DNA from 3 places in the Acetivibrio cellulolyticus CD2 genome. Region 3 is predicted to be linked to each of the others. Evidence: a T-box and tRNA genes for the amino acid it is inferred to sense, from the RefSeq annotation. Region 3 holds a T-box; the other regions hold tRNA genes.

The links. A T-box is a leader RNA that pairs with one kind of tRNA and senses whether it is charged. The one in region 3 lies ahead of tyrS (tyrosine--tRNA ligase), so its partner is inferred to be a tRNA-Tyr.
Region 1: it has a tRNA-Tyr gene. The T-box ahead of tyrS (tyrosine--tRNA ligase) is inferred to sense a tRNA for this amino acid. The anticodon was not compared.
Region 2: it has a tRNA-Tyr gene. The T-box ahead of tyrS (tyrosine--tRNA ligase) is inferred to sense a tRNA for this amino acid. The anticodon was not compared.

Annotation. Positions count from the first base shown of each region.
Region 1 is NZ_JH556651.1:239,278-246,052, reverse strand. Features, by position in the region: gene ACECE_RS0201355 (YdcF family protein) at 1-213, shown strand, start outside; gene ACECE_RS0201350 (M15 family metallopeptidase) at 224-1,222, opposite strand; gene ACECE_RS0201345 (M42 family metallopeptidase) at 1,330-2,307, opposite strand; gene ACECE_RS0201340 (M42 family metallopeptidase) at 2,409-3,452, opposite strand; gene ACECE_RS0201335 (M42 family metallopeptidase) at 3,520-4,545, opposite strand; tRNA gene ACECE_RS0201330 (tRNA-Ile) at 4,865-4,941, shown strand; tRNA gene ACECE_RS0201325 (tRNA-Phe) at 4,957-5,032, shown strand; tRNA gene ACECE_RS0201320 (tRNA-Tyr) at 5,042-5,126, shown strand; gene ACECE_RS0201315 (TIGR03943 family putative permease subunit) at 5,305-5,817, opposite strand; gene ACECE_RS0201310 (metal ABC transporter permease) at 5,820-6,656, opposite strand; gene ACECE_RS0201305 (metal ABC transporter ATP-binding protein) at 6,649-6,775, opposite strand, start outside.
Region 2 is NZ_JH556655.1:23,181-29,955, forward strand. Features, by position in the region: gene ACECE_RS0211845 (glycosyltransferase family 39 protein) at 1-179, shown strand, start outside; gene ACECE_RS0211850 (glycosyltransferase family 39 protein) at 311-3,142, shown strand; gene ACECE_RS0211855 (glycosyltransferase family 2 protein) at 3,167-4,141, shown strand; tRNA gene ACECE_RS0211860 (tRNA-Tyr) at 4,466-4,550, opposite strand; tRNA gene ACECE_RS0211865 (tRNA-Thr) at 4,555-4,630, opposite strand; tRNA gene ACECE_RS0211870 (tRNA-Asp) at 4,645-4,721, opposite strand; tRNA gene ACECE_RS0211875 (tRNA-Glu) at 4,797-4,871, opposite strand; tRNA gene ACECE_RS0211880 (tRNA-Lys) at 5,430-5,505, opposite strand; gene ACECE_RS0211885 (adenylosuccinate synthase) at 5,847-6,775, opposite strand, start outside.
Region 3 is NZ_JH556658.1:842,074-848,848, reverse strand. Features, by position in the region: gene ACECE_RS0219165 (histidinol-phosphatase HisJ family protein) at 1-310, shown strand, start outside; gene tyrS (tyrosine--tRNA ligase) at 438-1,667, opposite strand; T-box leader at 1,752-1,996, opposite strand; gene mnmA (tRNA 2-thiouridine(34) synthase MnmA) at 2,068-3,150, opposite strand; gene nifU (Fe-S cluster assembly scaffold protein NifU) at 3,143-3,595, opposite strand; gene nifS (cysteine desulfurase NifS) at 3,597-4,778, opposite strand; gene ACECE_RS0219140 (RrF2 family transcriptional regulator) at 4,916-5,365, opposite strand; gene ACECE_RS0219135 (YkuS family protein) at 5,581-5,868, opposite strand; gene ACECE_RS0219125 (CheR family methyltransferase) at 6,230-6,775, opposite strand, start outside.

The sequences.
Region 1 (6,775 bases), on a different contig from region 3:
CTTGAGAAACAAACCGGAAAAAGTAATTATAAGGTAATGGTAATCACAAGTGATTTTCATATGCTAAGATCGAAAATCCTAGCATCCTTCAACGGATTTACGCCATACGGAATACCTTCAAAAACATGGATAGGCGTCTTTCCGAATTGCGTAATCAGAGAATATTTTGCAGTATTTAAATCTCTTATAGTCGACATAATGCTAAGATTATAAATGGGTGCCGTCAAATTTTATCTATAATTTCAATATAGCTTTTTACATCGGCACCCTCTAAAGGAAAACCATAATACCATGCTTCTCCCGTTTCAAACTCTTTAACATAATTTCGGGCTTTAATAATGAGTTCAGGTCTGTACTCAAAATGCAATATGTCAAAGTGCGCCCACTTACCACCCCAAATGAAATTTTTTTCTTCCATGGCGCTGACAACTTCTCTTGGGTACTCATTTAGTCTCTGCTGTCCAAGCTCCCTATTTGCCCATTTCCAGTAATCCCTTTTATCACTTTTAAAGTCAATAGCTATCCCAAAAGCATGCGGACTTAATTGTCCTGTACCTGCAATAACCCGGTAGTTGTAGGTTCCGTTTACAGGAAAAACACTTGAGTATATATTGTTTCTGTCTTCCGCCAATACGATAATTTCTTTAGCAGCCTTTTCAAGTCCTTCAGCCGCACCGTTGTTCCTGTTAAACGAACATACCTGCCCACCTATTCTGACACCTTTTAAACTTTTCTCTATTTGTTGTCTAGATCCGCCGTATACTTCCTTCAGAAATGTATATGACCTAATTCTGCCGGGGTCACAGTTTTCTTCCATCAATTTCGAAATATCCGACAGTGGGTAAAGCAGTTCCATAGTATCCTGCAAGTCTGCATTAACAAACTTTTGATCGTACGTTTTCTGCTTTTTGTCATCGTACAAAATCTTTTGCCCTGATTTCATTACTACATATACTTCATCGTTGCTTCCTCTTTCAATACCAGAAATAAACTCCGGATAGGCCATCATTAGGCATAACAAATCCCTTCTCATTGTTATCTCATATGTATCCATTTGGGGAACTTGCATATCATGGCCTGCTTCACTTTCTTCTCCAGAGCTTATAGGTATATTTTCACGGGTATCTTCAATGGGCTTAAACTCACTTTCATTAGTTCTGTTATTGCTAACACAGCCTGAAAGTATAAGCAATATAAAAATCATAAAGGTAAGTCTTCTCACTCTATATACCCCCATATTTAACAAAATCTTGGAACCACGCTCATCCCCACTTGATTGTAAACACTTTCAAAAAGAATATTATATTATTATATTTATTCAGGTTAATTCTATTTTATAGCTTCAACTAAAAGTTTTGCTGCATTTTCAATATCCTGCAAACTTGCAGCTTCAACAGGACTATGAAGATATCTGCATGGAATTGAAATTGCACCTGTTGGAATTCCCCCTCCGGATATGTGTATAGCTCCAGGATCACTGCCTCCAAATTCAAGAACTTCAAACTGATATGGAACATTAATTCTATTAGCTGACTCTTCCAAAAGTTTTTTTACTTCAGGATGGCATATAACAGATCTGTCCTTTATCTTTATCGCAGGACCATTTCCGCACTTTACTTCCATAAGATTTGCCTCTGGTGTATCCCCGGTAGCTGTAACATCAAGTGCAATAGCAAAGTCCGGGTTTAATTGGTATGCTGCAGTCTTTGCACCTCTTAATCCCAGTTCCTCCTGCACTGTAAATACAAAGTATATTTCATTATCTGTCTCAGGCAAATCCTTTATTGCCTTGATTAAAACAGCACAACCGCTCCTGTCGTCTATAGCTTTTGAAATAACCATATTTCCCTGCCTTACAGCGTCACCTACAAAGCAGGCAACATCTCCGATTCTAACAGATTTCTCAGCTTCCTTCTTATCCTTTGCGCCAATGTCTATATACATCTTTGAGAGTTTGAGGCTTTTCATATCTTCCAGCTTATCTTCGTAAAATACCGCACCTATCGTCCCGTTTTTAAATCTCACCTTCTGACCAACCGAAACAAACTGTGAAACTCCGCCTACATTTGAAAACCTTATAAAACCGTTTTCATCTATATATGTAGCCATAACACCTATCTCATCCATGTGTGCGGCAACCATTATCTTTTTTCCTTTTCCTCTTTTAATTGCAAAGAGATTTCCCAGCGCATCCACATTTATTACCTGAATATCATTCTTAATCTCATTAATGATAGCCTCTCTTATTCCCTCTTCATTTCCTGAAACGCCAAAAGAGTCTGTCAACCTTTTTATCAAATCAAACATAAACGATTCCTCCTGTTTTATATCCTCTTCATCTTTAATTAAAACTTTTCGTATTTAATCAAAATCTCTGGGGCATTTAGCTTCACCGGATTTTACCTATTTCATTTTACAGCAAAAGACGAAATCAAGTCCTGATTCCTTCCCAGGTCACTTAAAACTGCCATTACAATATTCTTACAGCTCTCAAAGTCTTTTTTGCTCATAACGGATACAGGTGAATGAATATACCTGCACGGAACCGATATAGACGCTGTTACCACCCCTGCCTGACTCAACTGTATTTTTCCCGCATCATTACCACCCGATGTAGTCTGCTTGAATTGTACAGGTATTTGATTTTTCTTTGCAAGCTCATAAATATAATTAACAAGGTTCTTGTTTGGGTATGATGTACGGTCCATTATAGTAAGAGCCGCGCCATCCCCATGGATTGTGGAATATTCGTATTTGTCCACCCCGGGTACATCAGAACATGTAGTCCCCTCTACCACAAGTGCAAGGTCAGGATTGACAGTGAAGGCTGCCACCTGGGATCCTCTTAGTCCCACCTCTTCCTGTACTGTAAAGCATGCATACAGGTCAAATTCATATCTTTCTTTAAGTGCTTCAAGCAATATTGCACATCCAACCCTGTCATCCAATGCTTTTGCCTTTACAAGACCTTCTCCGAATTCGGTAAACGGACTGTAAAATGACACATAATCACCCAGTGAAACCAGCTTCTCGGATTCATCCTTTTTGTCCGTGCCAATATCTATATACATCTTTTTTTGCTTTATATTAATGCTTCTTTCATCCCGCTCCTGCATGTGAATAGGTTTTGATCCTATTACTCCCGGTATATTTTTATCTCCGACCAATACCCTTTTCCCAGGAAGTATTCTTTCATCAATTCCTCCAACAGTAGCAAATTTCAGCACACCATTCTCGCCAAACCCCGTAACCATAAACCCAACTTCATCCATATGAGCAGAAAGCATCACCTTGTATTTGCTGTTTTTTCCTTTCTTAAATGCAATCACGTTTCCCATTGAGTCGACATTAATCTCATCAGCAAATTCTTTTATATGCAGTTTAATATATTCCCTGACTTCATCCTCATTGCCCGAAACCCCATTTAATTCCGTAAGTTCTTTTATATACACCTTACTTCCTCCATTTCAACAGTAGTAGTAAAAACAAATCCAGTGCTTCTTATCATTACTGATTGCATTACAGAGCACTATCTGAAACAAACCTTGAAACCAGCTTCCCGGCATTTTTAATATCGTTGATATGTATGGTCTCTATTGTCGTATGCATATACTTTAACGGAATGGAAACCAGTAACGTAGGAATTCCAGACCTGGATACCTGAGTTGCCCAAGCTTCTGTTCCTGTGTTTCCCGGTTCCACATCAATCTGGTATGGTATATTTTCTTCCTTTGCCAAATCAATTATTTTTTTTGTATTTTGTCTGTGCAGATTTGGCCCAATTGCAATAGCCGGCCCCTTACCCAAAGGATATGTTTCATCCTTTGATGCATCCGGAATTTCCCCATGACAAGCATCAATGACAATTGCAAGATCAGGATTTATATTATAGGCAGCAATCTTTGCACCGCTTAATCCTAATTCCTCCTGTGAAGTTGCAACAAAAATTATATCATCATTATGCTTAAGCTTTGAAAGCCGATCCATAATATCAAGCAATACACCTACTCCCGCCCTGTTATCCAGGCATTTTGAACTTAGCTTGTTCCCCTTTAATTCAAATGGATATGTTTTTAAAGTTATAATATCTCCGATTGAAACCAGTTTTGAAATACTCTCCTTGTTAAAGCCTGTGTCAATATACAGATCGTCCATTTTTGCTGCCTTTTTTGTCTCTTCCGGTTTAAGAAGATGAGGCGGCTTTGCTCCAATAACTCCATAAATGTCCTCACTTCCATGCACCACTACCTCCTGTGCAAGAAGTATTTTACTGTCTACTCCACCGATACTGGTGAATTTTATAAAACCATTTTCATCAATACTTTTAACCATCAGACCGATCTCATCATGGTGAGCCATGATCATAATCTTTTTCCCAGCTTCAGCTGAACCTTTTTTATAACCACTGACATTATAAAATTTATCTATCTCTACACTATCGCAGTAGTTCTTAAATAACTCTGCAATATATTTAGATATGCCTTCCTCTCTGCCCGATACACCGGTAAATGCGCTAAGGTCTTTCAAAACGCTTATATGGTCCATTTTTCACCTCGTAAATTTTGACTTATTTCTCTACTTAATAGTATTGTTCAAAAAATATGCTTTTTAGCAAACTTTTTTGAAAGCCTGATCCAACAATATATAACTTACCAAAACTTAGTATTAATTACAACAAGATATATTGGCTTCCAGAAACAACGTACTTGTAAAAGTATTATTTAATTATATAATACCGCTCTATAAATATGCAAATAAATGGCTTGAATCAGTAGACTAAAACTAAAATTATTTTAAATTTTCTAAAAAATACTCTTGACTAAACATAACTTTTACATTATACTATCACTTGTCGTCTTTGCAAGGGCCTTTAGCTCAGTTGGTTAGAGCAACCGGCTCATAACCGGTTGGTCCGGGGTTCGAGTCCCTGAAGGCCCACCAAAACACTTGTAAGACGCCCAGATAGCTCAGTCGGTAGAGCAGAGGACTGAAAATCCTCGTGTCGCTGGTTCGATTCCGGCTCTGGGCACCAATTAAATATGGGAGGGTTCCCGAGCGGCCAAAGGGGGCAGACTGTAAATCTGTTGTCTCTGACTTCGATGGTTCGAATCCATCTCCTCCCACCAAAAAAGAGTTAGACTAATCTGTCTAGCTCTTTTAATTTTATCAATTTAGTTGATTAAATTGTTGGAATTACGAAAAGATTTACATAATGTGTATGTTGATGTTAAATTATATTTTGCAGGTTTTAGTAAAAAGGTATAGATGAACCTACATAATACCACTTTTCTCTATTGTTCTAAGTTAATTTGTCACAAATTCTTTGCCACGTATTTCTAAAACTTCAAGTTTTGAAAGGTGTAATATGATATCTTCGGATTCTTCAACCTCCAATGTTCCAGTTACCTTAATCCATTCATTGAGCTTAGGCATTTGCCCGTCATAGGAAAATTCAAATCCCACAACACCATCATTTCCACAGCAGCCAGGACTTTTTCGAATCACCGCATGACGAGTTTTACCTGTTTCCTCGTCAGTATATGAATCATACATGCCCTCTAACTGAATGGTCTTACCTTTATAATCATTGAGATTGGTATATATATCATTGCACTGTTGAATAAAGAACCTTTCACTTATTTTAACAATATTTCCACTGCTATTTGTTTGATCTTCTGGTGTTGAAACCACTGCTGATTTATCTGTCTGCTCTTCGGCTATAGATGTTGTACCAGGTTCACTTAACAATGGTTTCTTGTTACATCCGGCAAGAAATATAATTAAAATGAATAACGTAAAAATAAATATTTTTTTCATTATTAACCTCCATTTATATTAAACTTTTTTTGAACCAGTCCAGCAATAAAAAACATACAGAATGCTCCGAGGTTTACTACTACAACGCTTGCACCTGCAGGAGTTGAAAACTGAAAAGAAGCGACTAAACCAATAAAGAAACAAGTAACCGATAGTATAGTTGAACTGATTACAACGCTCTTAAAACTTTTAAATACCCTCATAGATGTTAAAGAAGGGAAAATAATAAGGCTGGATATAAGTAATGCTCCCATCATTCTCATTCCTACTACAATTATCAATGCAGTAAGAAATGCAATAAGCATGTTATATAAACCTGTTTTTGTGCCAGTGGCTTTTGCAAAGCTTTCATCAAATGTAACTGCAAATATTTTATTATAGAAAAGTACATATAAAATCAGTACTACAACTGATACAGTTACGCTAAGGTAAAGATCTCCTTTACTCATTGTAAGTATACTTCCGAACATATAGTTACATACATCAGCGTTCATTCCTGTGGTTAATGATATGGTAATAACACCTATTGCAAGAGAACTGCTTGAAATAAGCGCTATGGCTGCATCACCTTTAATTTTGCTATTTTCGCTTAACCTAAGCAGTAAAAATGCCGCAAGAATGACCAAAGGTATTGAAACCTGTAGAGGTGCAAGATTCAATGACATTGCTATTGCCAAAGTTCCAAATCCAACATGGGAGAGTCCATCACCAATCATAGAATAACGCTTTAGAACAAGACTTACTCCAAGCAAGGATGCACATAAAGAAACGAGAATACCTACCACTAAAGCTCTTATAATAAAGGGATAAGAAAAAAGCTCTTGCAATAAATTAAGCATTTTCTACACCTCCCATCATTCTAATACCTATATTGGTATTCATATATTCCATTGTGGAACCAAAAAACAAGGGTGATGTTTGCATGTGTAAAATCTTATTGCCGTATTGGACAGCACTC
Region 2 (6,775 bases), on a different contig from region 3:
CTGACAGCCCGCATATACCAGCAGACAATACCGTACTTTTCATTGGTTCACTAGCTAATGTACTACTACTTATACTATTATGCATAGTTGCGTTTAATACGGTTGTTAAAAACAGATCAATAACTTTTGATTTTAACTCAGGTTCCAATACTTTAACACCTGATATTGCAAAGAAATAAGCATGTAAAAAGGCTTAAGTCTTTGGACTAAACAGCTATTGTTATATAAAGTTCTTTATTTTGGGGGTGCTTTCAGCGTGTCGAAAAAACTGTCCGGTTTTTGCTTTTTTATATTTCTTCTAATACAGTTTATGCTACCACTTAACTCCTTTGCACAGGGTGAAAACCTTGCCAATAATCCCGAATTCGAGCAAGGTAGTATAGATACATGGATTTCTGAATGTTGGGATAAAAATGAAGGTGTTACTCAGTTTTCACTTGATGAAACACAAGTACACAGTGGCTCTAAAAGTGCCTTAATTGTAAATAACTCTGCAAACGACTCAAGATACAAACAGACTATAAATGTCAAAGCTAATACTTATTATAGAATGTCTTGCTGGATAAAAACTGTAAATATAGGCTCTGAGCAAAAAGGCGCTAACCTTTCAATTGAAAATTCTCTTGATTCCACAAAAGATATCAAGGGAACAAGTAACTATTGGGAGTATGTTGAGCTTTATGGAAAGACAAGCCCCAACCAGCAGAGCTTTACCCTGACTTTAGGCATAGGTGGATATGGCAGTACAAATACAGGTAAAGCTTGGTTCGACAGTGTTGAAGTGGTCGAACTTGACAGTCTGCCTCCCGGAAAAACTTCCGTAAGTATGGATCCAAACTGGAATTCACACCAAAATCAATCCGCTAATAGCACTGTTAGTCCTTTTCTTGTTGGGTTCATCGTCTTAATGGCAGGAATTATATTTTCTGCGTTATTCATTATATATAAGGACAAGAATTCCAAGATAAAATCTGCACCAAAAATCAAAACTAAAACTTTATCGGATTTTGATGAAAGTGCACTTCCTGCAAGATCCCAATTAAAAAAGGTCAGGTTTGACAAAAAAGACTTTCTTATTATGGCCTCAATGTCTCTTATATACCTTTTGGTAGCTTTGTTCAATCTTGGCGATCTTAAAGTACCAACTACATCATGGCTGCCGTCTAAGGTCGGAGAAAACTTTACTGTCGATCTAGGAAAGGACACTACACTTTCTCGAATCTATTTTAATTTAGGACTTGGCAGTGACAGAGATGCCTCCGGAAAGTATACAATCGAGTATCTTGACGGACAAAACGGCTTTGTACATCTTGCTTCTTTTGTAAAAGAGGATATCTTTAGCTGGAAGTATATTGAAACTGCTCCTGTTAAGACAAGACAACTTAAGTTTATAGTTGATGATGCCGGTGGAACACTTAATGAAATAGGTATTTTTGAATATGGAAGTACAAAACCACTGCAAGGCATTACAATAATTAAAAAAAATGTTAACGAAAACAGCAAAGGAAGTATAGAAAATCTTTTTGATGAACAGAACCTTGTAGTATTCAAACCTTCCTATAAGAACAGTATGTATTTTGATGAAGTTTACCATGCACGTACTGCCTATGAACACATAAACAAGATAGAGCCCTATGAAACAACTCATCCCCCATTAGGTAAGGTTATCCTGTCACTGGGTTTACTTATTTTTGGAATGGTGCCTTTTGGCTGGAGAATAATGGGGACATTATTTGGCGCCGCTATGATACCAGTAATGTATGCATTTGGCAAAAAAATCTTTCACAAGAGATTTTACGCATTCTGCTCTGCTTTCCTTATGATGTTTGAATTTATGCATTTCAGCCAAACACGAATTGCCACTATAGACAGTTATGTTACTCTATTTATTATTCTTATGTATTATTACATGTATGATTACTTTACCAATAAATCATACGTTTTAGGGTTCAAAGCATCATTAAAACCACTATTCCTGAGCGGTCTATTTTTTGGACTTGGTGCGGCAAGCAAGTGGATAGCTTTTTATGGTGCTGCAGGACTTGCACTGTTATTCTTCGTTACTAAGATAAGCGAATTTAATGATTACAAAAAACTAATTGCTAAAGAGCCACAAAAAGGCTCCTGGGTATACCGATTCTTCCCGCTCTACGTTAATTCTACAGTTGCATACTGTGTCTTTGCATTTATTTTAATGCCATTAATTATATACACCTTGTCATATATCCCTTGGATGCAGGTTCCCGGCGAAGGTCACGGGCTAAACCTCTTTTACGACAATTCAGTCAGTATGTTTAATTATCATTCAAACCTGGTAGATGATCATCCTTATCAATCATCCTGGTGGGAATGGCCTATTATGGTCAAACCAATGGCCTTCTATTTTGGAAGTGATTTAGAACCTGATATGGCTTCAAAGATTTTTACCATGGGTAACCCTGCTATTTGGTGGACAGGTATTCTCGTCTTTGTTATATTCACGGTCTTTGCACTTTCAAAATTAAAGAAATACTATGTCCCAATCTTCATTACATCGGCTGCAGCATTTGCATTTACAGCACTACCAGGCACATTAACTACTTCTGTTACTAAATTCGGAAGGCTGGAAACATGGTGGATGGCAATATGTGCCACTATATTAATACTATTGCTCATCCTGTCAAAATTTGATAAAAAGCAGCTACTCGCCTCAGCTGCTTCTTATATAGGTTTTATAATTCCCGTTTTACTTTTCTACGGAGCAGAAAAAAATCTGGATTTTTATAAGCAATTGAGTACTCGCTTGGCAATATTGATTTTTCTAGCAATTTGTATTTCAATATTGTTTAGGGGAATATATAAATACGACAGAAAGTTGCTTGTAATTATGGCAGCAATAGTCTTTCAGTATATCCCCTGGATATTTATTACAAGAGTAGCATTTATCTATCACTACTTCTCTATAGTACCATTTTTAATACTTTCAATAGTTTATATAATAAATATTTTTGTCGATAAATATCCTAAAGGAAAGTTTATAGCCTATGTTTATCTTGGATTGGTGTTTGCACTTTTTGTCCTTTATTATCCAGGTCTCTCAGGACTTGAAGTGCCTATTGAATACATGGGCAATTTAAAATGGTTTGGAACCTGGTATTTTTAAATAAGACTTAGGAGGAGAAATTACATGTCTGAAAAAATAGTTTGTTCTGTTGTAGTTCCGCTTTATAATGAGGAGGAAGTTCTTCTTGAAACCTATAAGAGGCTCAAAAAAGTCATGGACTCTTTAAATGAGCCCTATGAAATAGTCTTTGTAAATGATGGAAGCAGAGATAAAACAGCTCAAATGGTGTATGAAATTTGCAATAAGGATAATACAATAAAGTTCGTCGACTTTGCTAGAAACTTTGGGCACCAGACAGCTATAACAGCTGGAATGGACTTTTCCGAAGGAGACTCTGTTGTAGTAATTGATGCTGACCTTCAGGATCCACCTGAATTAATACCTAAAATGATTGAAAAATGGCGCGAAGGTTACGATGTTGTTTATGGAAAAAGAGCCAGCAGAAAAGGAGAAACCTTCTTCAAGAAGTTTACTGCAAAAGTGTTCTACCGCTTCTTAAGAAGCATGACTGATGTTGATATTCCTGTAGATACCGGTGACTTCAGGCTTATTGACAGAAAAGTTTGTGACGCATTAAAACTGGTTAACGAGAAAAATAGATATATTCGAGGAATTATAAGCTGGCTGGGTTTCAAACAGTACGGGTTGGAATTTAACAGGGATAAGCGCTTTGCTGGAGAGACAAAGTATCCTTTAAAGAAAATGATCAGATTTGCTGCTGATGCAATAACTTCATTTTCATACAAGCCATTAAAGCTTGCTTCTTATACTGGTATGCTATTGTCCTTCCTCAGCTTTATTTACCTTCTTGTAGTGCTTTGTACAAAGCTGTTTATGCCAGCTATTACTCAGCCAGGATGGGCTTCTATACTTGCAGTTGTCTTGTTTTTTAACGGTATTACATTGATGATTCTTGGTATTATTGGAGAATATATTGGAAGAATTTATGATGAAGCAAAAGGAAGACCATTATATATTGTCAGGCAGACAAAGAATTTTTCAGAAGAAAAGTCAAATAAGATTATAGGAAGAAAATAATATTCCTATGTTATAAAGCTCGAAGGTCTTATACCTTCGAGCTTTATATGTAATACCAGGCAACATAATAACGCAAAAAACATATCACTAATATGTTTCCCTCTCCTCAATTAAAAAAAGCTCTAAAAAGCTTTATAAAGCCTTCTAGAGGGACATTTCAAACCCTAATACTATTTTACATAAATGTTAAGTAACTATCTTTTCATCTGGCTCTCCTATTTTTCTACTTGAATTGAGGATAATGCTCATTGACTCCCGTAGCATAGCTATGGGTTTATTGGCTAACACAAATAAATAAAGCGAGTCAAATGACTCGCTTCATTTTGGTGGGAGGAGATGGATTCGAACCATCGAAGTCAGAGACAACAGATTTACAGTCTGCCCCCTTTGGCCGCTCGGGAACCCTCCCATATTGGAGCTGGTGGACGGAATCGAACCCCCGACCTATTGATTACAAGTCAATTGCTCTACCTGCTGAGCTACACCAGCATATTAAATTTTAATGGCGACCCGGAAGGGGCTCGAACCCTCGACCTCCAGCGTGACAGGCTGGCATTCTAACCAACTGAACTACCGGGCCATATTTTTTTGACCTGCTAACTGGCCTACCAGCTATTTCCCTTTCTGACAGACCAGCAGTTTGCACAGGTTATAATGGTGACCCATAGGGGATTCGAACCCCTGTAGCCGCCGTGAAAGGGCGGTGTCTTAACCGCTTGACCAATGGGCCATAAATATCATCGGCTTTCGTTTTGTTATCACTTGCGTCAACCGACAAAATATATTCTAACCAGATCAGAGCAAAAAGTCAAGCATAATTTAAAAAAAATTTTGTAGAATTTTATCCCCATTTTAGCATTCAATAGGTGCCACGGCCAAAATGCTTATATCCCTAGCCTTTGAGAACTGAGTCATAAAGAATAACTCCACTAACAGTTCTGTTAAAAGTCATTAAAAGGCGGACTATATACCATAAAATTCAATAAACACACGTGCAAATTAAGAATGAGATTTATAACCATGTCTTTAATCAATTTCATTAACGCTTTTTTGCTTTGCTGCAGCTCAAAAAGCACCAATATTTTATATGGGTTCCTTCTAATATAGTCAGCTTGCGTTACCTCCATAATAAATGCCAATATACGCTGATAATGGTATGGTAATGGTAACTAGGACAGGACAACACAAGATTAACATAAAGAAGCGCACATATTGGCTTGCATTTGGTTAGAAAACAATGCAAAAAAGCGTGCATTTCATATTTTCTGAAATACACGCTTTTTTGTTTTGGTGAGCCATCCGCGACTCGAACGCGGGACACCTTGATTAAAAGTCAAGTGCTCTGCCAACTGAGCTAATGGCCCATGCCTTAAATTTCTACCGCACAGTTATATATATTACAGCAGAACTCATAGTTCTGTCAACCAGTTTTTCAAAATTATTTTAAAATATTTTTAAAATATAGTAAAGATCCTTATGGTAGCATTGCTAGCTGGCTTATTTAAATACATTTTACTAAAAGCAATTAGGCTTATAAAAGTGCGATTAAAAAGGAAAAAGAGAGATAATATTTAAAATAATACGCAAGTTTTAGGAACTATTTTACATTTTTATAAGTAAAGGGAGCATCGCTCACTACTTTTTAAGTAGTTTTACGACACTCCCTAAGTATAAATCATAAATATATCTTCACACTAAGAAAACTTTATACTCTTACCGTTTGCTCTCTTTCTTTTCCTACTCCAATTAGCTTTATTTTAACACCTACGAGCTCTTCAATCCTGTTCAGATACTTCTTTGCATTCTCTGGTAAATCATTAAAATTCCTAACACTTGAAATATCCTCATTCCATCCGTCAAATTCTTCATAAACAGGCTCACATTTAGCAAGCTCTTTCAAGCTTGCAGGAAAAGCTTTTGTCTCTTTACCGTCTTTCTTGTATGCTACACAAAGTTTGATCTTAGGGAGCTTTCCAATCGTATCTACATGATTTATTGCAAGTCCCGTTAAACCATTAACCCTTGCGGCATATCTTATCATAACCAAATCAAGCCACCCACAACGTCTCGGTCTTCCTGTGGTTGTACCATACTCCCAACCAAGCTCTCTTATGGTATTGCCTATTTCGTTATCCTGCTCAGTCGGAAATGGTCCAGCTCCAACTCTCGAAGTATAAGCCTTCAAAACGCCATAAACCTCATCAATATATACAGGCCCTATTCCAGCACCTGTACAAACTCCACCCGCTATAGGGTTTGAGGATGTAACATACGGATATGTACCAAAATCCAAATCCAGGAACGTAGCTTGAGCTCCTTCAAACAAAATTTCCTTTTCAGCTTCAATACTATCAAAAAGTAAGCTGTTAGCATCTATAACATGAGACTTTAACTTTTTAGCATATTCCAAATATTCTGAAATTACTTCGTCCTCGTTAATTGCCTGCCCGCCATATACTTTTTCAATAATAAGATTCTTAACAGCAAGGTTTTCTTTTACCTTTTTTACAAAAATCTCTTCATCTATTAAGTCACACATTCTTATTCCGGATCTTTCTGTTTTATCGGCATATGCAGGTCCTATACCTCTTTTTGTAGTTCCTATTGAATTTTCTCCTCTAAACTTCTCCTGAA
Region 3 (6,775 bases):
GATATTAGAATATTCTGACTACAGTGATTTGATCGATTCAATTCTAAAGCAAATCATTGCAAAGGGTAAAGGTATTGAAGTAAACACTTCAGGCTTCAGATATAATTTGGCTTCACCTATGCCGGATTTTGAAATAGTTAAACGTTATAGGGAGCTTGGCGGTGAAATTATAAGTACAAGTTCGGATGCACATACGCCTGAACATATTGGCTATAAGTTTGATTATATTAAGGAAATGATATCAAAAGCTGGATTTGCTTATACATCACACTTTGAGCAAAGGAAACCGGTCTTCACAAAAATAGATTAAATACCGTTTATATCAAATCTGTATTTTGGTATAAAAATGTAAATATTGGACTGACTGTTGTGCCTTATAATATCGAGTGCCAGCAAATTGTAACTTTGCTGGCACTCGATATCTTAATGCAATTGTTTTATCTGATTATTTTTACCTTATGGTAAACCTTCTTTCCCTTTTTGATGATTATTTCATCATCCTTAAAGTCTTCTTCCTTTACCATGAAATCAATTTTATCAACTTTTTCTTCGTTGACACTTACTCCACCCTGTTCAATAAGACGTCTTCCCTCACCTTTAGATGGTGCTAACTTTGTCTTTACTAAAAGATCAAGTATATTAATTCCATTGGCTAATTCTTCAGTACCTATTTCTGTAGTTGGCATATTCTCAGAGCTTGCACCTTTAACAAAAAGAGCTTCAGCTGCACTTTGTGCTTTTCCAGCCTCTTCTTCACCATGAATAAGCTTTGTTACTTCATATGCAAGAATCTTCTTTGCCTCATTTATTTGCTGATCCTTGAGCTTTGCAAGTTCGTCAATTTCGCTCAATGGAAGGAAAGTAAGCAGTTTCAAACATTTAATAACATCACTGTCATTTATGTTTCTCCAGTACTGGTAGAAATCGTATGGAGGTGTCTTATTTGGGTCAAGCCACAAAGCTCCCTTTTCGGTTTTGCCCATTTTTTTCCCTTCACTGGTTGTAAGAAGTGTAAAAGTCATACCATAGGCATCCTTTCCTTCTACCCTTCTAATAAGTTCAATACCGTAAAGAATATTTGACCATTGGTCATCTCCTCCAAGTTCGAGCAAACACCCATGATCCTGGTATAATTTCAAGAAATCGTAGCTCTGCATGAGCATGTAATTAAATTCTATAAAGGATAAACCTTTCTCAAGTCTTGATTTAAAGCATTCTGCAGTGAGCATCCTGTTCACTGAAAAATGAACTCCTACCTCCCTTAAGAATTTTACATAATTCAAATCCAGAAGCCAGTCAGCATTATCCACCATTATCGCTTTATTATCACTAAAGTCAATAAAATTGGACAATTGCTTTTTAAAATTGTTAGCATTACTTTGTATTTCTTCGCGTGTCATCATTCTTCTCATATCAGTTTTGCCGCTCGGATCGCCTACCATTGCTGTTCCGCCTCCGATTATGGCTATTGGTTTATGTCCTGCACGCTGCATATGTGCCATAACAACCATCTGCAAAAAATGTCCTACATGAAGACTATCTGCTGTTGGATCAAAACCAATATAGAAAGTAACTTTTTCCTTTTCAAGAAGTTCCCTTACAGTTTCCTCGTGGGTTACCTGTGCTATAAATCCTCTTTGCTTTAATGTTTCAAACACACTAGACATATTGTTTCCTCCTAAACAATCTTATTTATAAAGTCAAATCTGTATAAAGAAAAATACCAACTAAAAAAGCCCTCACATCCTTATGTTAAGGACGAGAAAGCTCCCGTGGTACCACCTTAATTCGTACACCAAAATATAGTGTACCTCATTATACACCGCCAATATAACGGTAGGCTTCCGGCTCTGCTTAGTGGTGTATGTAAAAACACTTTCAGCATGCAACTCCAGAGGGTATTTGGTTAATCTATGTGCTGAAGCCCTCTCACCAACCGGACTACTCTCTTTTGTGTAACCATAGACAACTACTTTCACTCTTTCACAGTCTTTAAATTATTCTAACATATAGACTTTAAGTTTACAAGAATTTTATTAAGCTTCTATGCCTTACATGGAAGAATAGCTATTCTTGTATAATTCCGCCTCCAACTACTATATCGTCCTCATAAAATACGACCGATTGGCCGGGAGTTATAGCTCTCTGAGGAGTATCAAATTCTACCCGTACTTTGCCGTTTTCAATAGGGATGATTGTTGCATCCCCTTCTTTAGCTGAATATCTTATCTTTGCTTTTACTCTCATAGGCTCATACAAGCCATCAATTGAGATAAAATTCAAGTCATCGGCTATTAATTTATCGCTAAATACTTCACTGTTATCACCGAGTATTACATTATTATTCTTAACATCCAGGCCAATAACATACATTGGTTTTCCAAAAGCGATCCCTAAGCCCTTTCTTTGTCCGACTGTATAGTGTATTAAGCCTTTATGCCTTCCTAGAATATTCCCCTTTGTATCTACAAAATTCCCCGGAACTATTTTTTTATCGGTGTTTTCTTGGATAAATCTACCGTAATTGTTGTCATCTACAAAGCATATCTCCTGGCTGTCAGGCTTTGATGCAACACAAAGTCCAAGTTCTGCAGCTTTTTGCCTGACAACATCCTTGCTATAGTTACCAATAGGCATAAGCACTTTTGAAAGCTGATCTTGTGTCAGATTGTACAGAGCATATGTTTGATCCTTCTGCTGTGTTACTGATTTTTTTAAAAGATACCTCTTCCTATTCTCATCGTATTCAATTATTGCGTAATGTCCTGTAGCTACATAGTCAAGGCCCATCGAAACAGCCTTGCTCAACAGCGATTCAAATTTTACATGCCTGTTGCACGCTATACAAGGGTTAGGCGTCTTTCCCTTTAAGTATTCGTCTATAAAATAGTTTATGACCTTCTCTTCAAAAACCTCTTTGAAATTAAGTACATAATATGGTATCCCAAGGCTGTTAGCTACACCTCTGGCATCATCAACTGCCGACAGTGAGCAGCAGCCGCCTTCAGTTAATTTGACCTCTTCTTTAGTTTCCGGCCATATTTGCATTGTGACACCTATAACATCATAACCTTTTTCTAAAAGTACAGCGGCAGCTACTGAACTATCAACGCCGCCGCTCATACCTATCATAACGCTCTTTTTAGTCATCGTCGTCCTCATCAAACTCATGGTGTATATCATCACAACGTCTTCCGCAAGCACCGCAGTCACAACTTTCATCAAGTCTGCCGTTTTTTCTCAGATAATCTTCTATGGCTGCTCTTATAGCTTCTTCAGCAAGGTTGGAGCAGTGCATCTTAACAGGAGGAAGACCATCTAATGCTTCAGCAACAGCCTGATTTGTAATTTTGAGAGCCTCTTCAACCGTCTTGCCAACAACAAGCTCTGTAGCCATACTGCTGGTTGCGACTGCAGCTCCGCAGCCAAATGTTTTGAATTTGGCATCTTTAATGATATCGTTCTCTATTTTCAGATATATTTTCATAATATCGCCACATTTAGCGTTTCCTACTTCACCTACACCGTCAGCGTTATCAATTTCGCCAACATTTCTAGGGTTCATAAAATGGTCCATTACCTTTTCACTATACATATTAATTCCCTCTTTTCACCTTTTCATATAATGGGGACATTTCCCTTAATCTTTCAACTATTAATGGCAACACTTCCATCAGATAATCTACATCTTCATGAGTATTTTCATCACCAAAAGTCACTCTTAATGAACCGTGAGCTATCTCATGAGGTAAGCCAATTGCCAACAATACATGGGACGGATCAAGCGAGCCTGAAGTACATGCAGAGCCACTCGATGCCGCAATTCCTTTCATATCAAGCATTAATAAAAGAGATTCACCTTCTATAAACTCAAAAGAAAAATTAACATTGCCGGGCAGCCTCTTATATCTGTCACCATTTAGCTTCACAAACGGTATTTTTTTTGTAATTTCTTCAATAGTCCTATCTCTTAATTCCATCAATTTTCTATTATACTGCTCAATGTTCTGTGTTGCAAGCTCAATTGCTTTTCCAAGTCCAACAATTCCAGGCACATTCTCCGTACTTGCTCTTCTTCCTCTTTCCTGGGCACCGCCATGAAGGAATGTTGTAATCTTAACGCCTTTTCTGATATATAAGGCACCTACACCTTTCGGACCATAAAATTTGTGGCCTGAAAGGGATAATAAATCTACATTTAATTCATTAACATTTATAGGTATATTACCTACAGCCTGTACAGCGTCTGTATGGAAATACACATTTTTTTCCTTTGCAATTTTGCCAATTTCAGCTATAGGCTGAACTGTTCCAATCTCATTGTTGGCATACATTATTGTTATCAATATTGTATTAGGTTTAATTGCGTTTCTTACCTGTTCTGGTGAAACCAATCCGTTTTCATCTACAGGCAGGTAAGTAACTTCAAATCCATCACTTTCAAGATACTGGCATGTATGAAGCACTGCATGATGTTCTATTGCTGTAGTAATTATATGGTTTCCCTTATCTCGATTTGCATAAGCTACTCCCTTAATAGCCCAATTATCTGCTTCAGAACCGGAACCTGTGAAAAATATCTCTCTTGTTAGTGCACCTAACGATTTTGCGACCCTCTCTCTTGCCACTTCTACAGCTTTTTTACTCTCTCTGCCTATACTGTATATTGAAGAGGCATTACCGAACTTATTTCTGAAATAAGGCATCATTTCTTCAATAACCTCAGGCTTTACAGGAGTTGTTGCTGCATGATCAAAGTATATTATTCTGTTATCCATATTCAGTGCTCCTTACTTATTATTTAAATAAAAATATATTAGAATGTTCTATAAGTCTCGTTATTATTATATTGCTTTTTTATTTATTCCCTATAAAATTAGTTTAAAGCAAAAATATCTTACTAAATTTGTAGGGATTATATATTGAATATATATCCTTTGCTTTCATTATTCTTTGTATATTCTTCTATAAGGTCGTAGAGTGTTATGGAATCAACTACTTCATTAACCTTGTCCCTGATTTTTTCCCATATTATTCTGGTGACACATTGATCCGACTTTGTACATTTAATAGGATCATCCTCAACTACACACTCAACGGGAGCAAGTGAACCTTCAAGTGCTCTCAAAATGGCTCCAATTGTGATGTTTTCAGGACTGTTGGCAAGTATATAACCACCTTGTGACCCTCTAACACTTTTAACATGACCTGCCTTTCTAAGGGTCGCAAAAAGTTGTTCCAAGTAGTTTTCAGAAATATCCTGTCTTTCTGCTATACTTTTCAACGCAACAGGACCTTCCCCGTTATGAAGTGCAAGGTCAAGCATGGACTTCACACCGTAACGTCCCTTAGTAGATAGTTTCATTAATAGTCCTCCAATTCCAAGTACTTTACTTGGTATTTCTATCATAAGATTAGCATTGAGAACTTTATTTGTCAATAGAATTTAAACTTTATTTTAAGGCATGAACGAAAAATTACTTACGCTTTTTTGCGGGACACCCATGCGAAGCATGCGTGTTGTAGCAAAATTATAGCGGAAGTTTTTTTCATTATGCCTAAGGCATAAAAAATACAACATTAAAAAAGCGGACTATAATATCTTGTATTTAGCATATCTGCTATCTCTCCTACCGTCTTGCCAAGAGAATTCACCATAAATACTCCATAATTTGATCTTTTGCCCATGGTCATTTCCGGCATGTTGTTCCTTGAGACATATGAGATTTGAAATGAATTTCCCTCGTATACAATTGCATCAATAGGATAATTATAGCTCTCTATATCCACTACTTCAAAACCTTTCTCTCTAAGTCCGGATTTAATACTATCCAATCCCTTTTGAACAGCTACTATAATAAAAACCACCTCCTGCTATAAGTATTAGCAAAAGGTGGTATTATTATACAGTTCTGAATTTCATACAAAACCTATTGTTTTTTATTCATAAAGATAAGATAGTATGCAATGATGATTATATATAAAGTAAAGCTAGCTGTAAGGAATTTTTGGAAAGTTACCAAATTGATAATCAAAAGTAAAAAACCGGCCAGCAAAATCCAGGCCATTATCCTTCTTTTCATGATTCTCTCCCTTCGTTTTATGATAAATATTCTTAAAATTGTCTAGTACAGCTCGATTTTAAGACATTCGAGTTGCAATTTTCTTAAATCAAAACTAAAAATTAATTTTATTCTATACGATTTTAATACATCTGCAAAATGATATCTCAAATCAAATCTTTCTCCTTTTGATAGAAAAAAGTTTGCAAAGACTTAAAACAGTATTTACTACAAAGGATTATCTGTTCTGTGCTGCCTACAAAGAGCACTCCACCAGTTTTTAGTGAGTTGCTGAACTTTACATATATATCAGTTTTTGCTTCTTCTGTAAAGTAAATTAAAACATTTCTACATACGATAAGGTCACAATTTGTGGGATAAGGATCAGCAAGCAAGTTGTGATGTTTAAATTCGACGCACTTTTTTACCTCATCCTTTATCTTATATAAATTTCCTTCAACATCAAAATACTTTCTTTTATAGTCATCAGGTAGATTTGCTACACTTTTGTCTAGATAAACACCAGCTTTTGCCTTTTCAAGTATATCCTTATCAATATCTGTCGCAATTATCTTAATTTTACTAAGAGGCAGCATTTCATTTAATACCATAACCAATGTGTAAGGTTCATCACCGCTAGAACATGCAGCACTCCAAACCTTTAGTTCTTTGTTCTTTTCAAGCAGCATCGGTAGTATTATTGACTTGAGTTT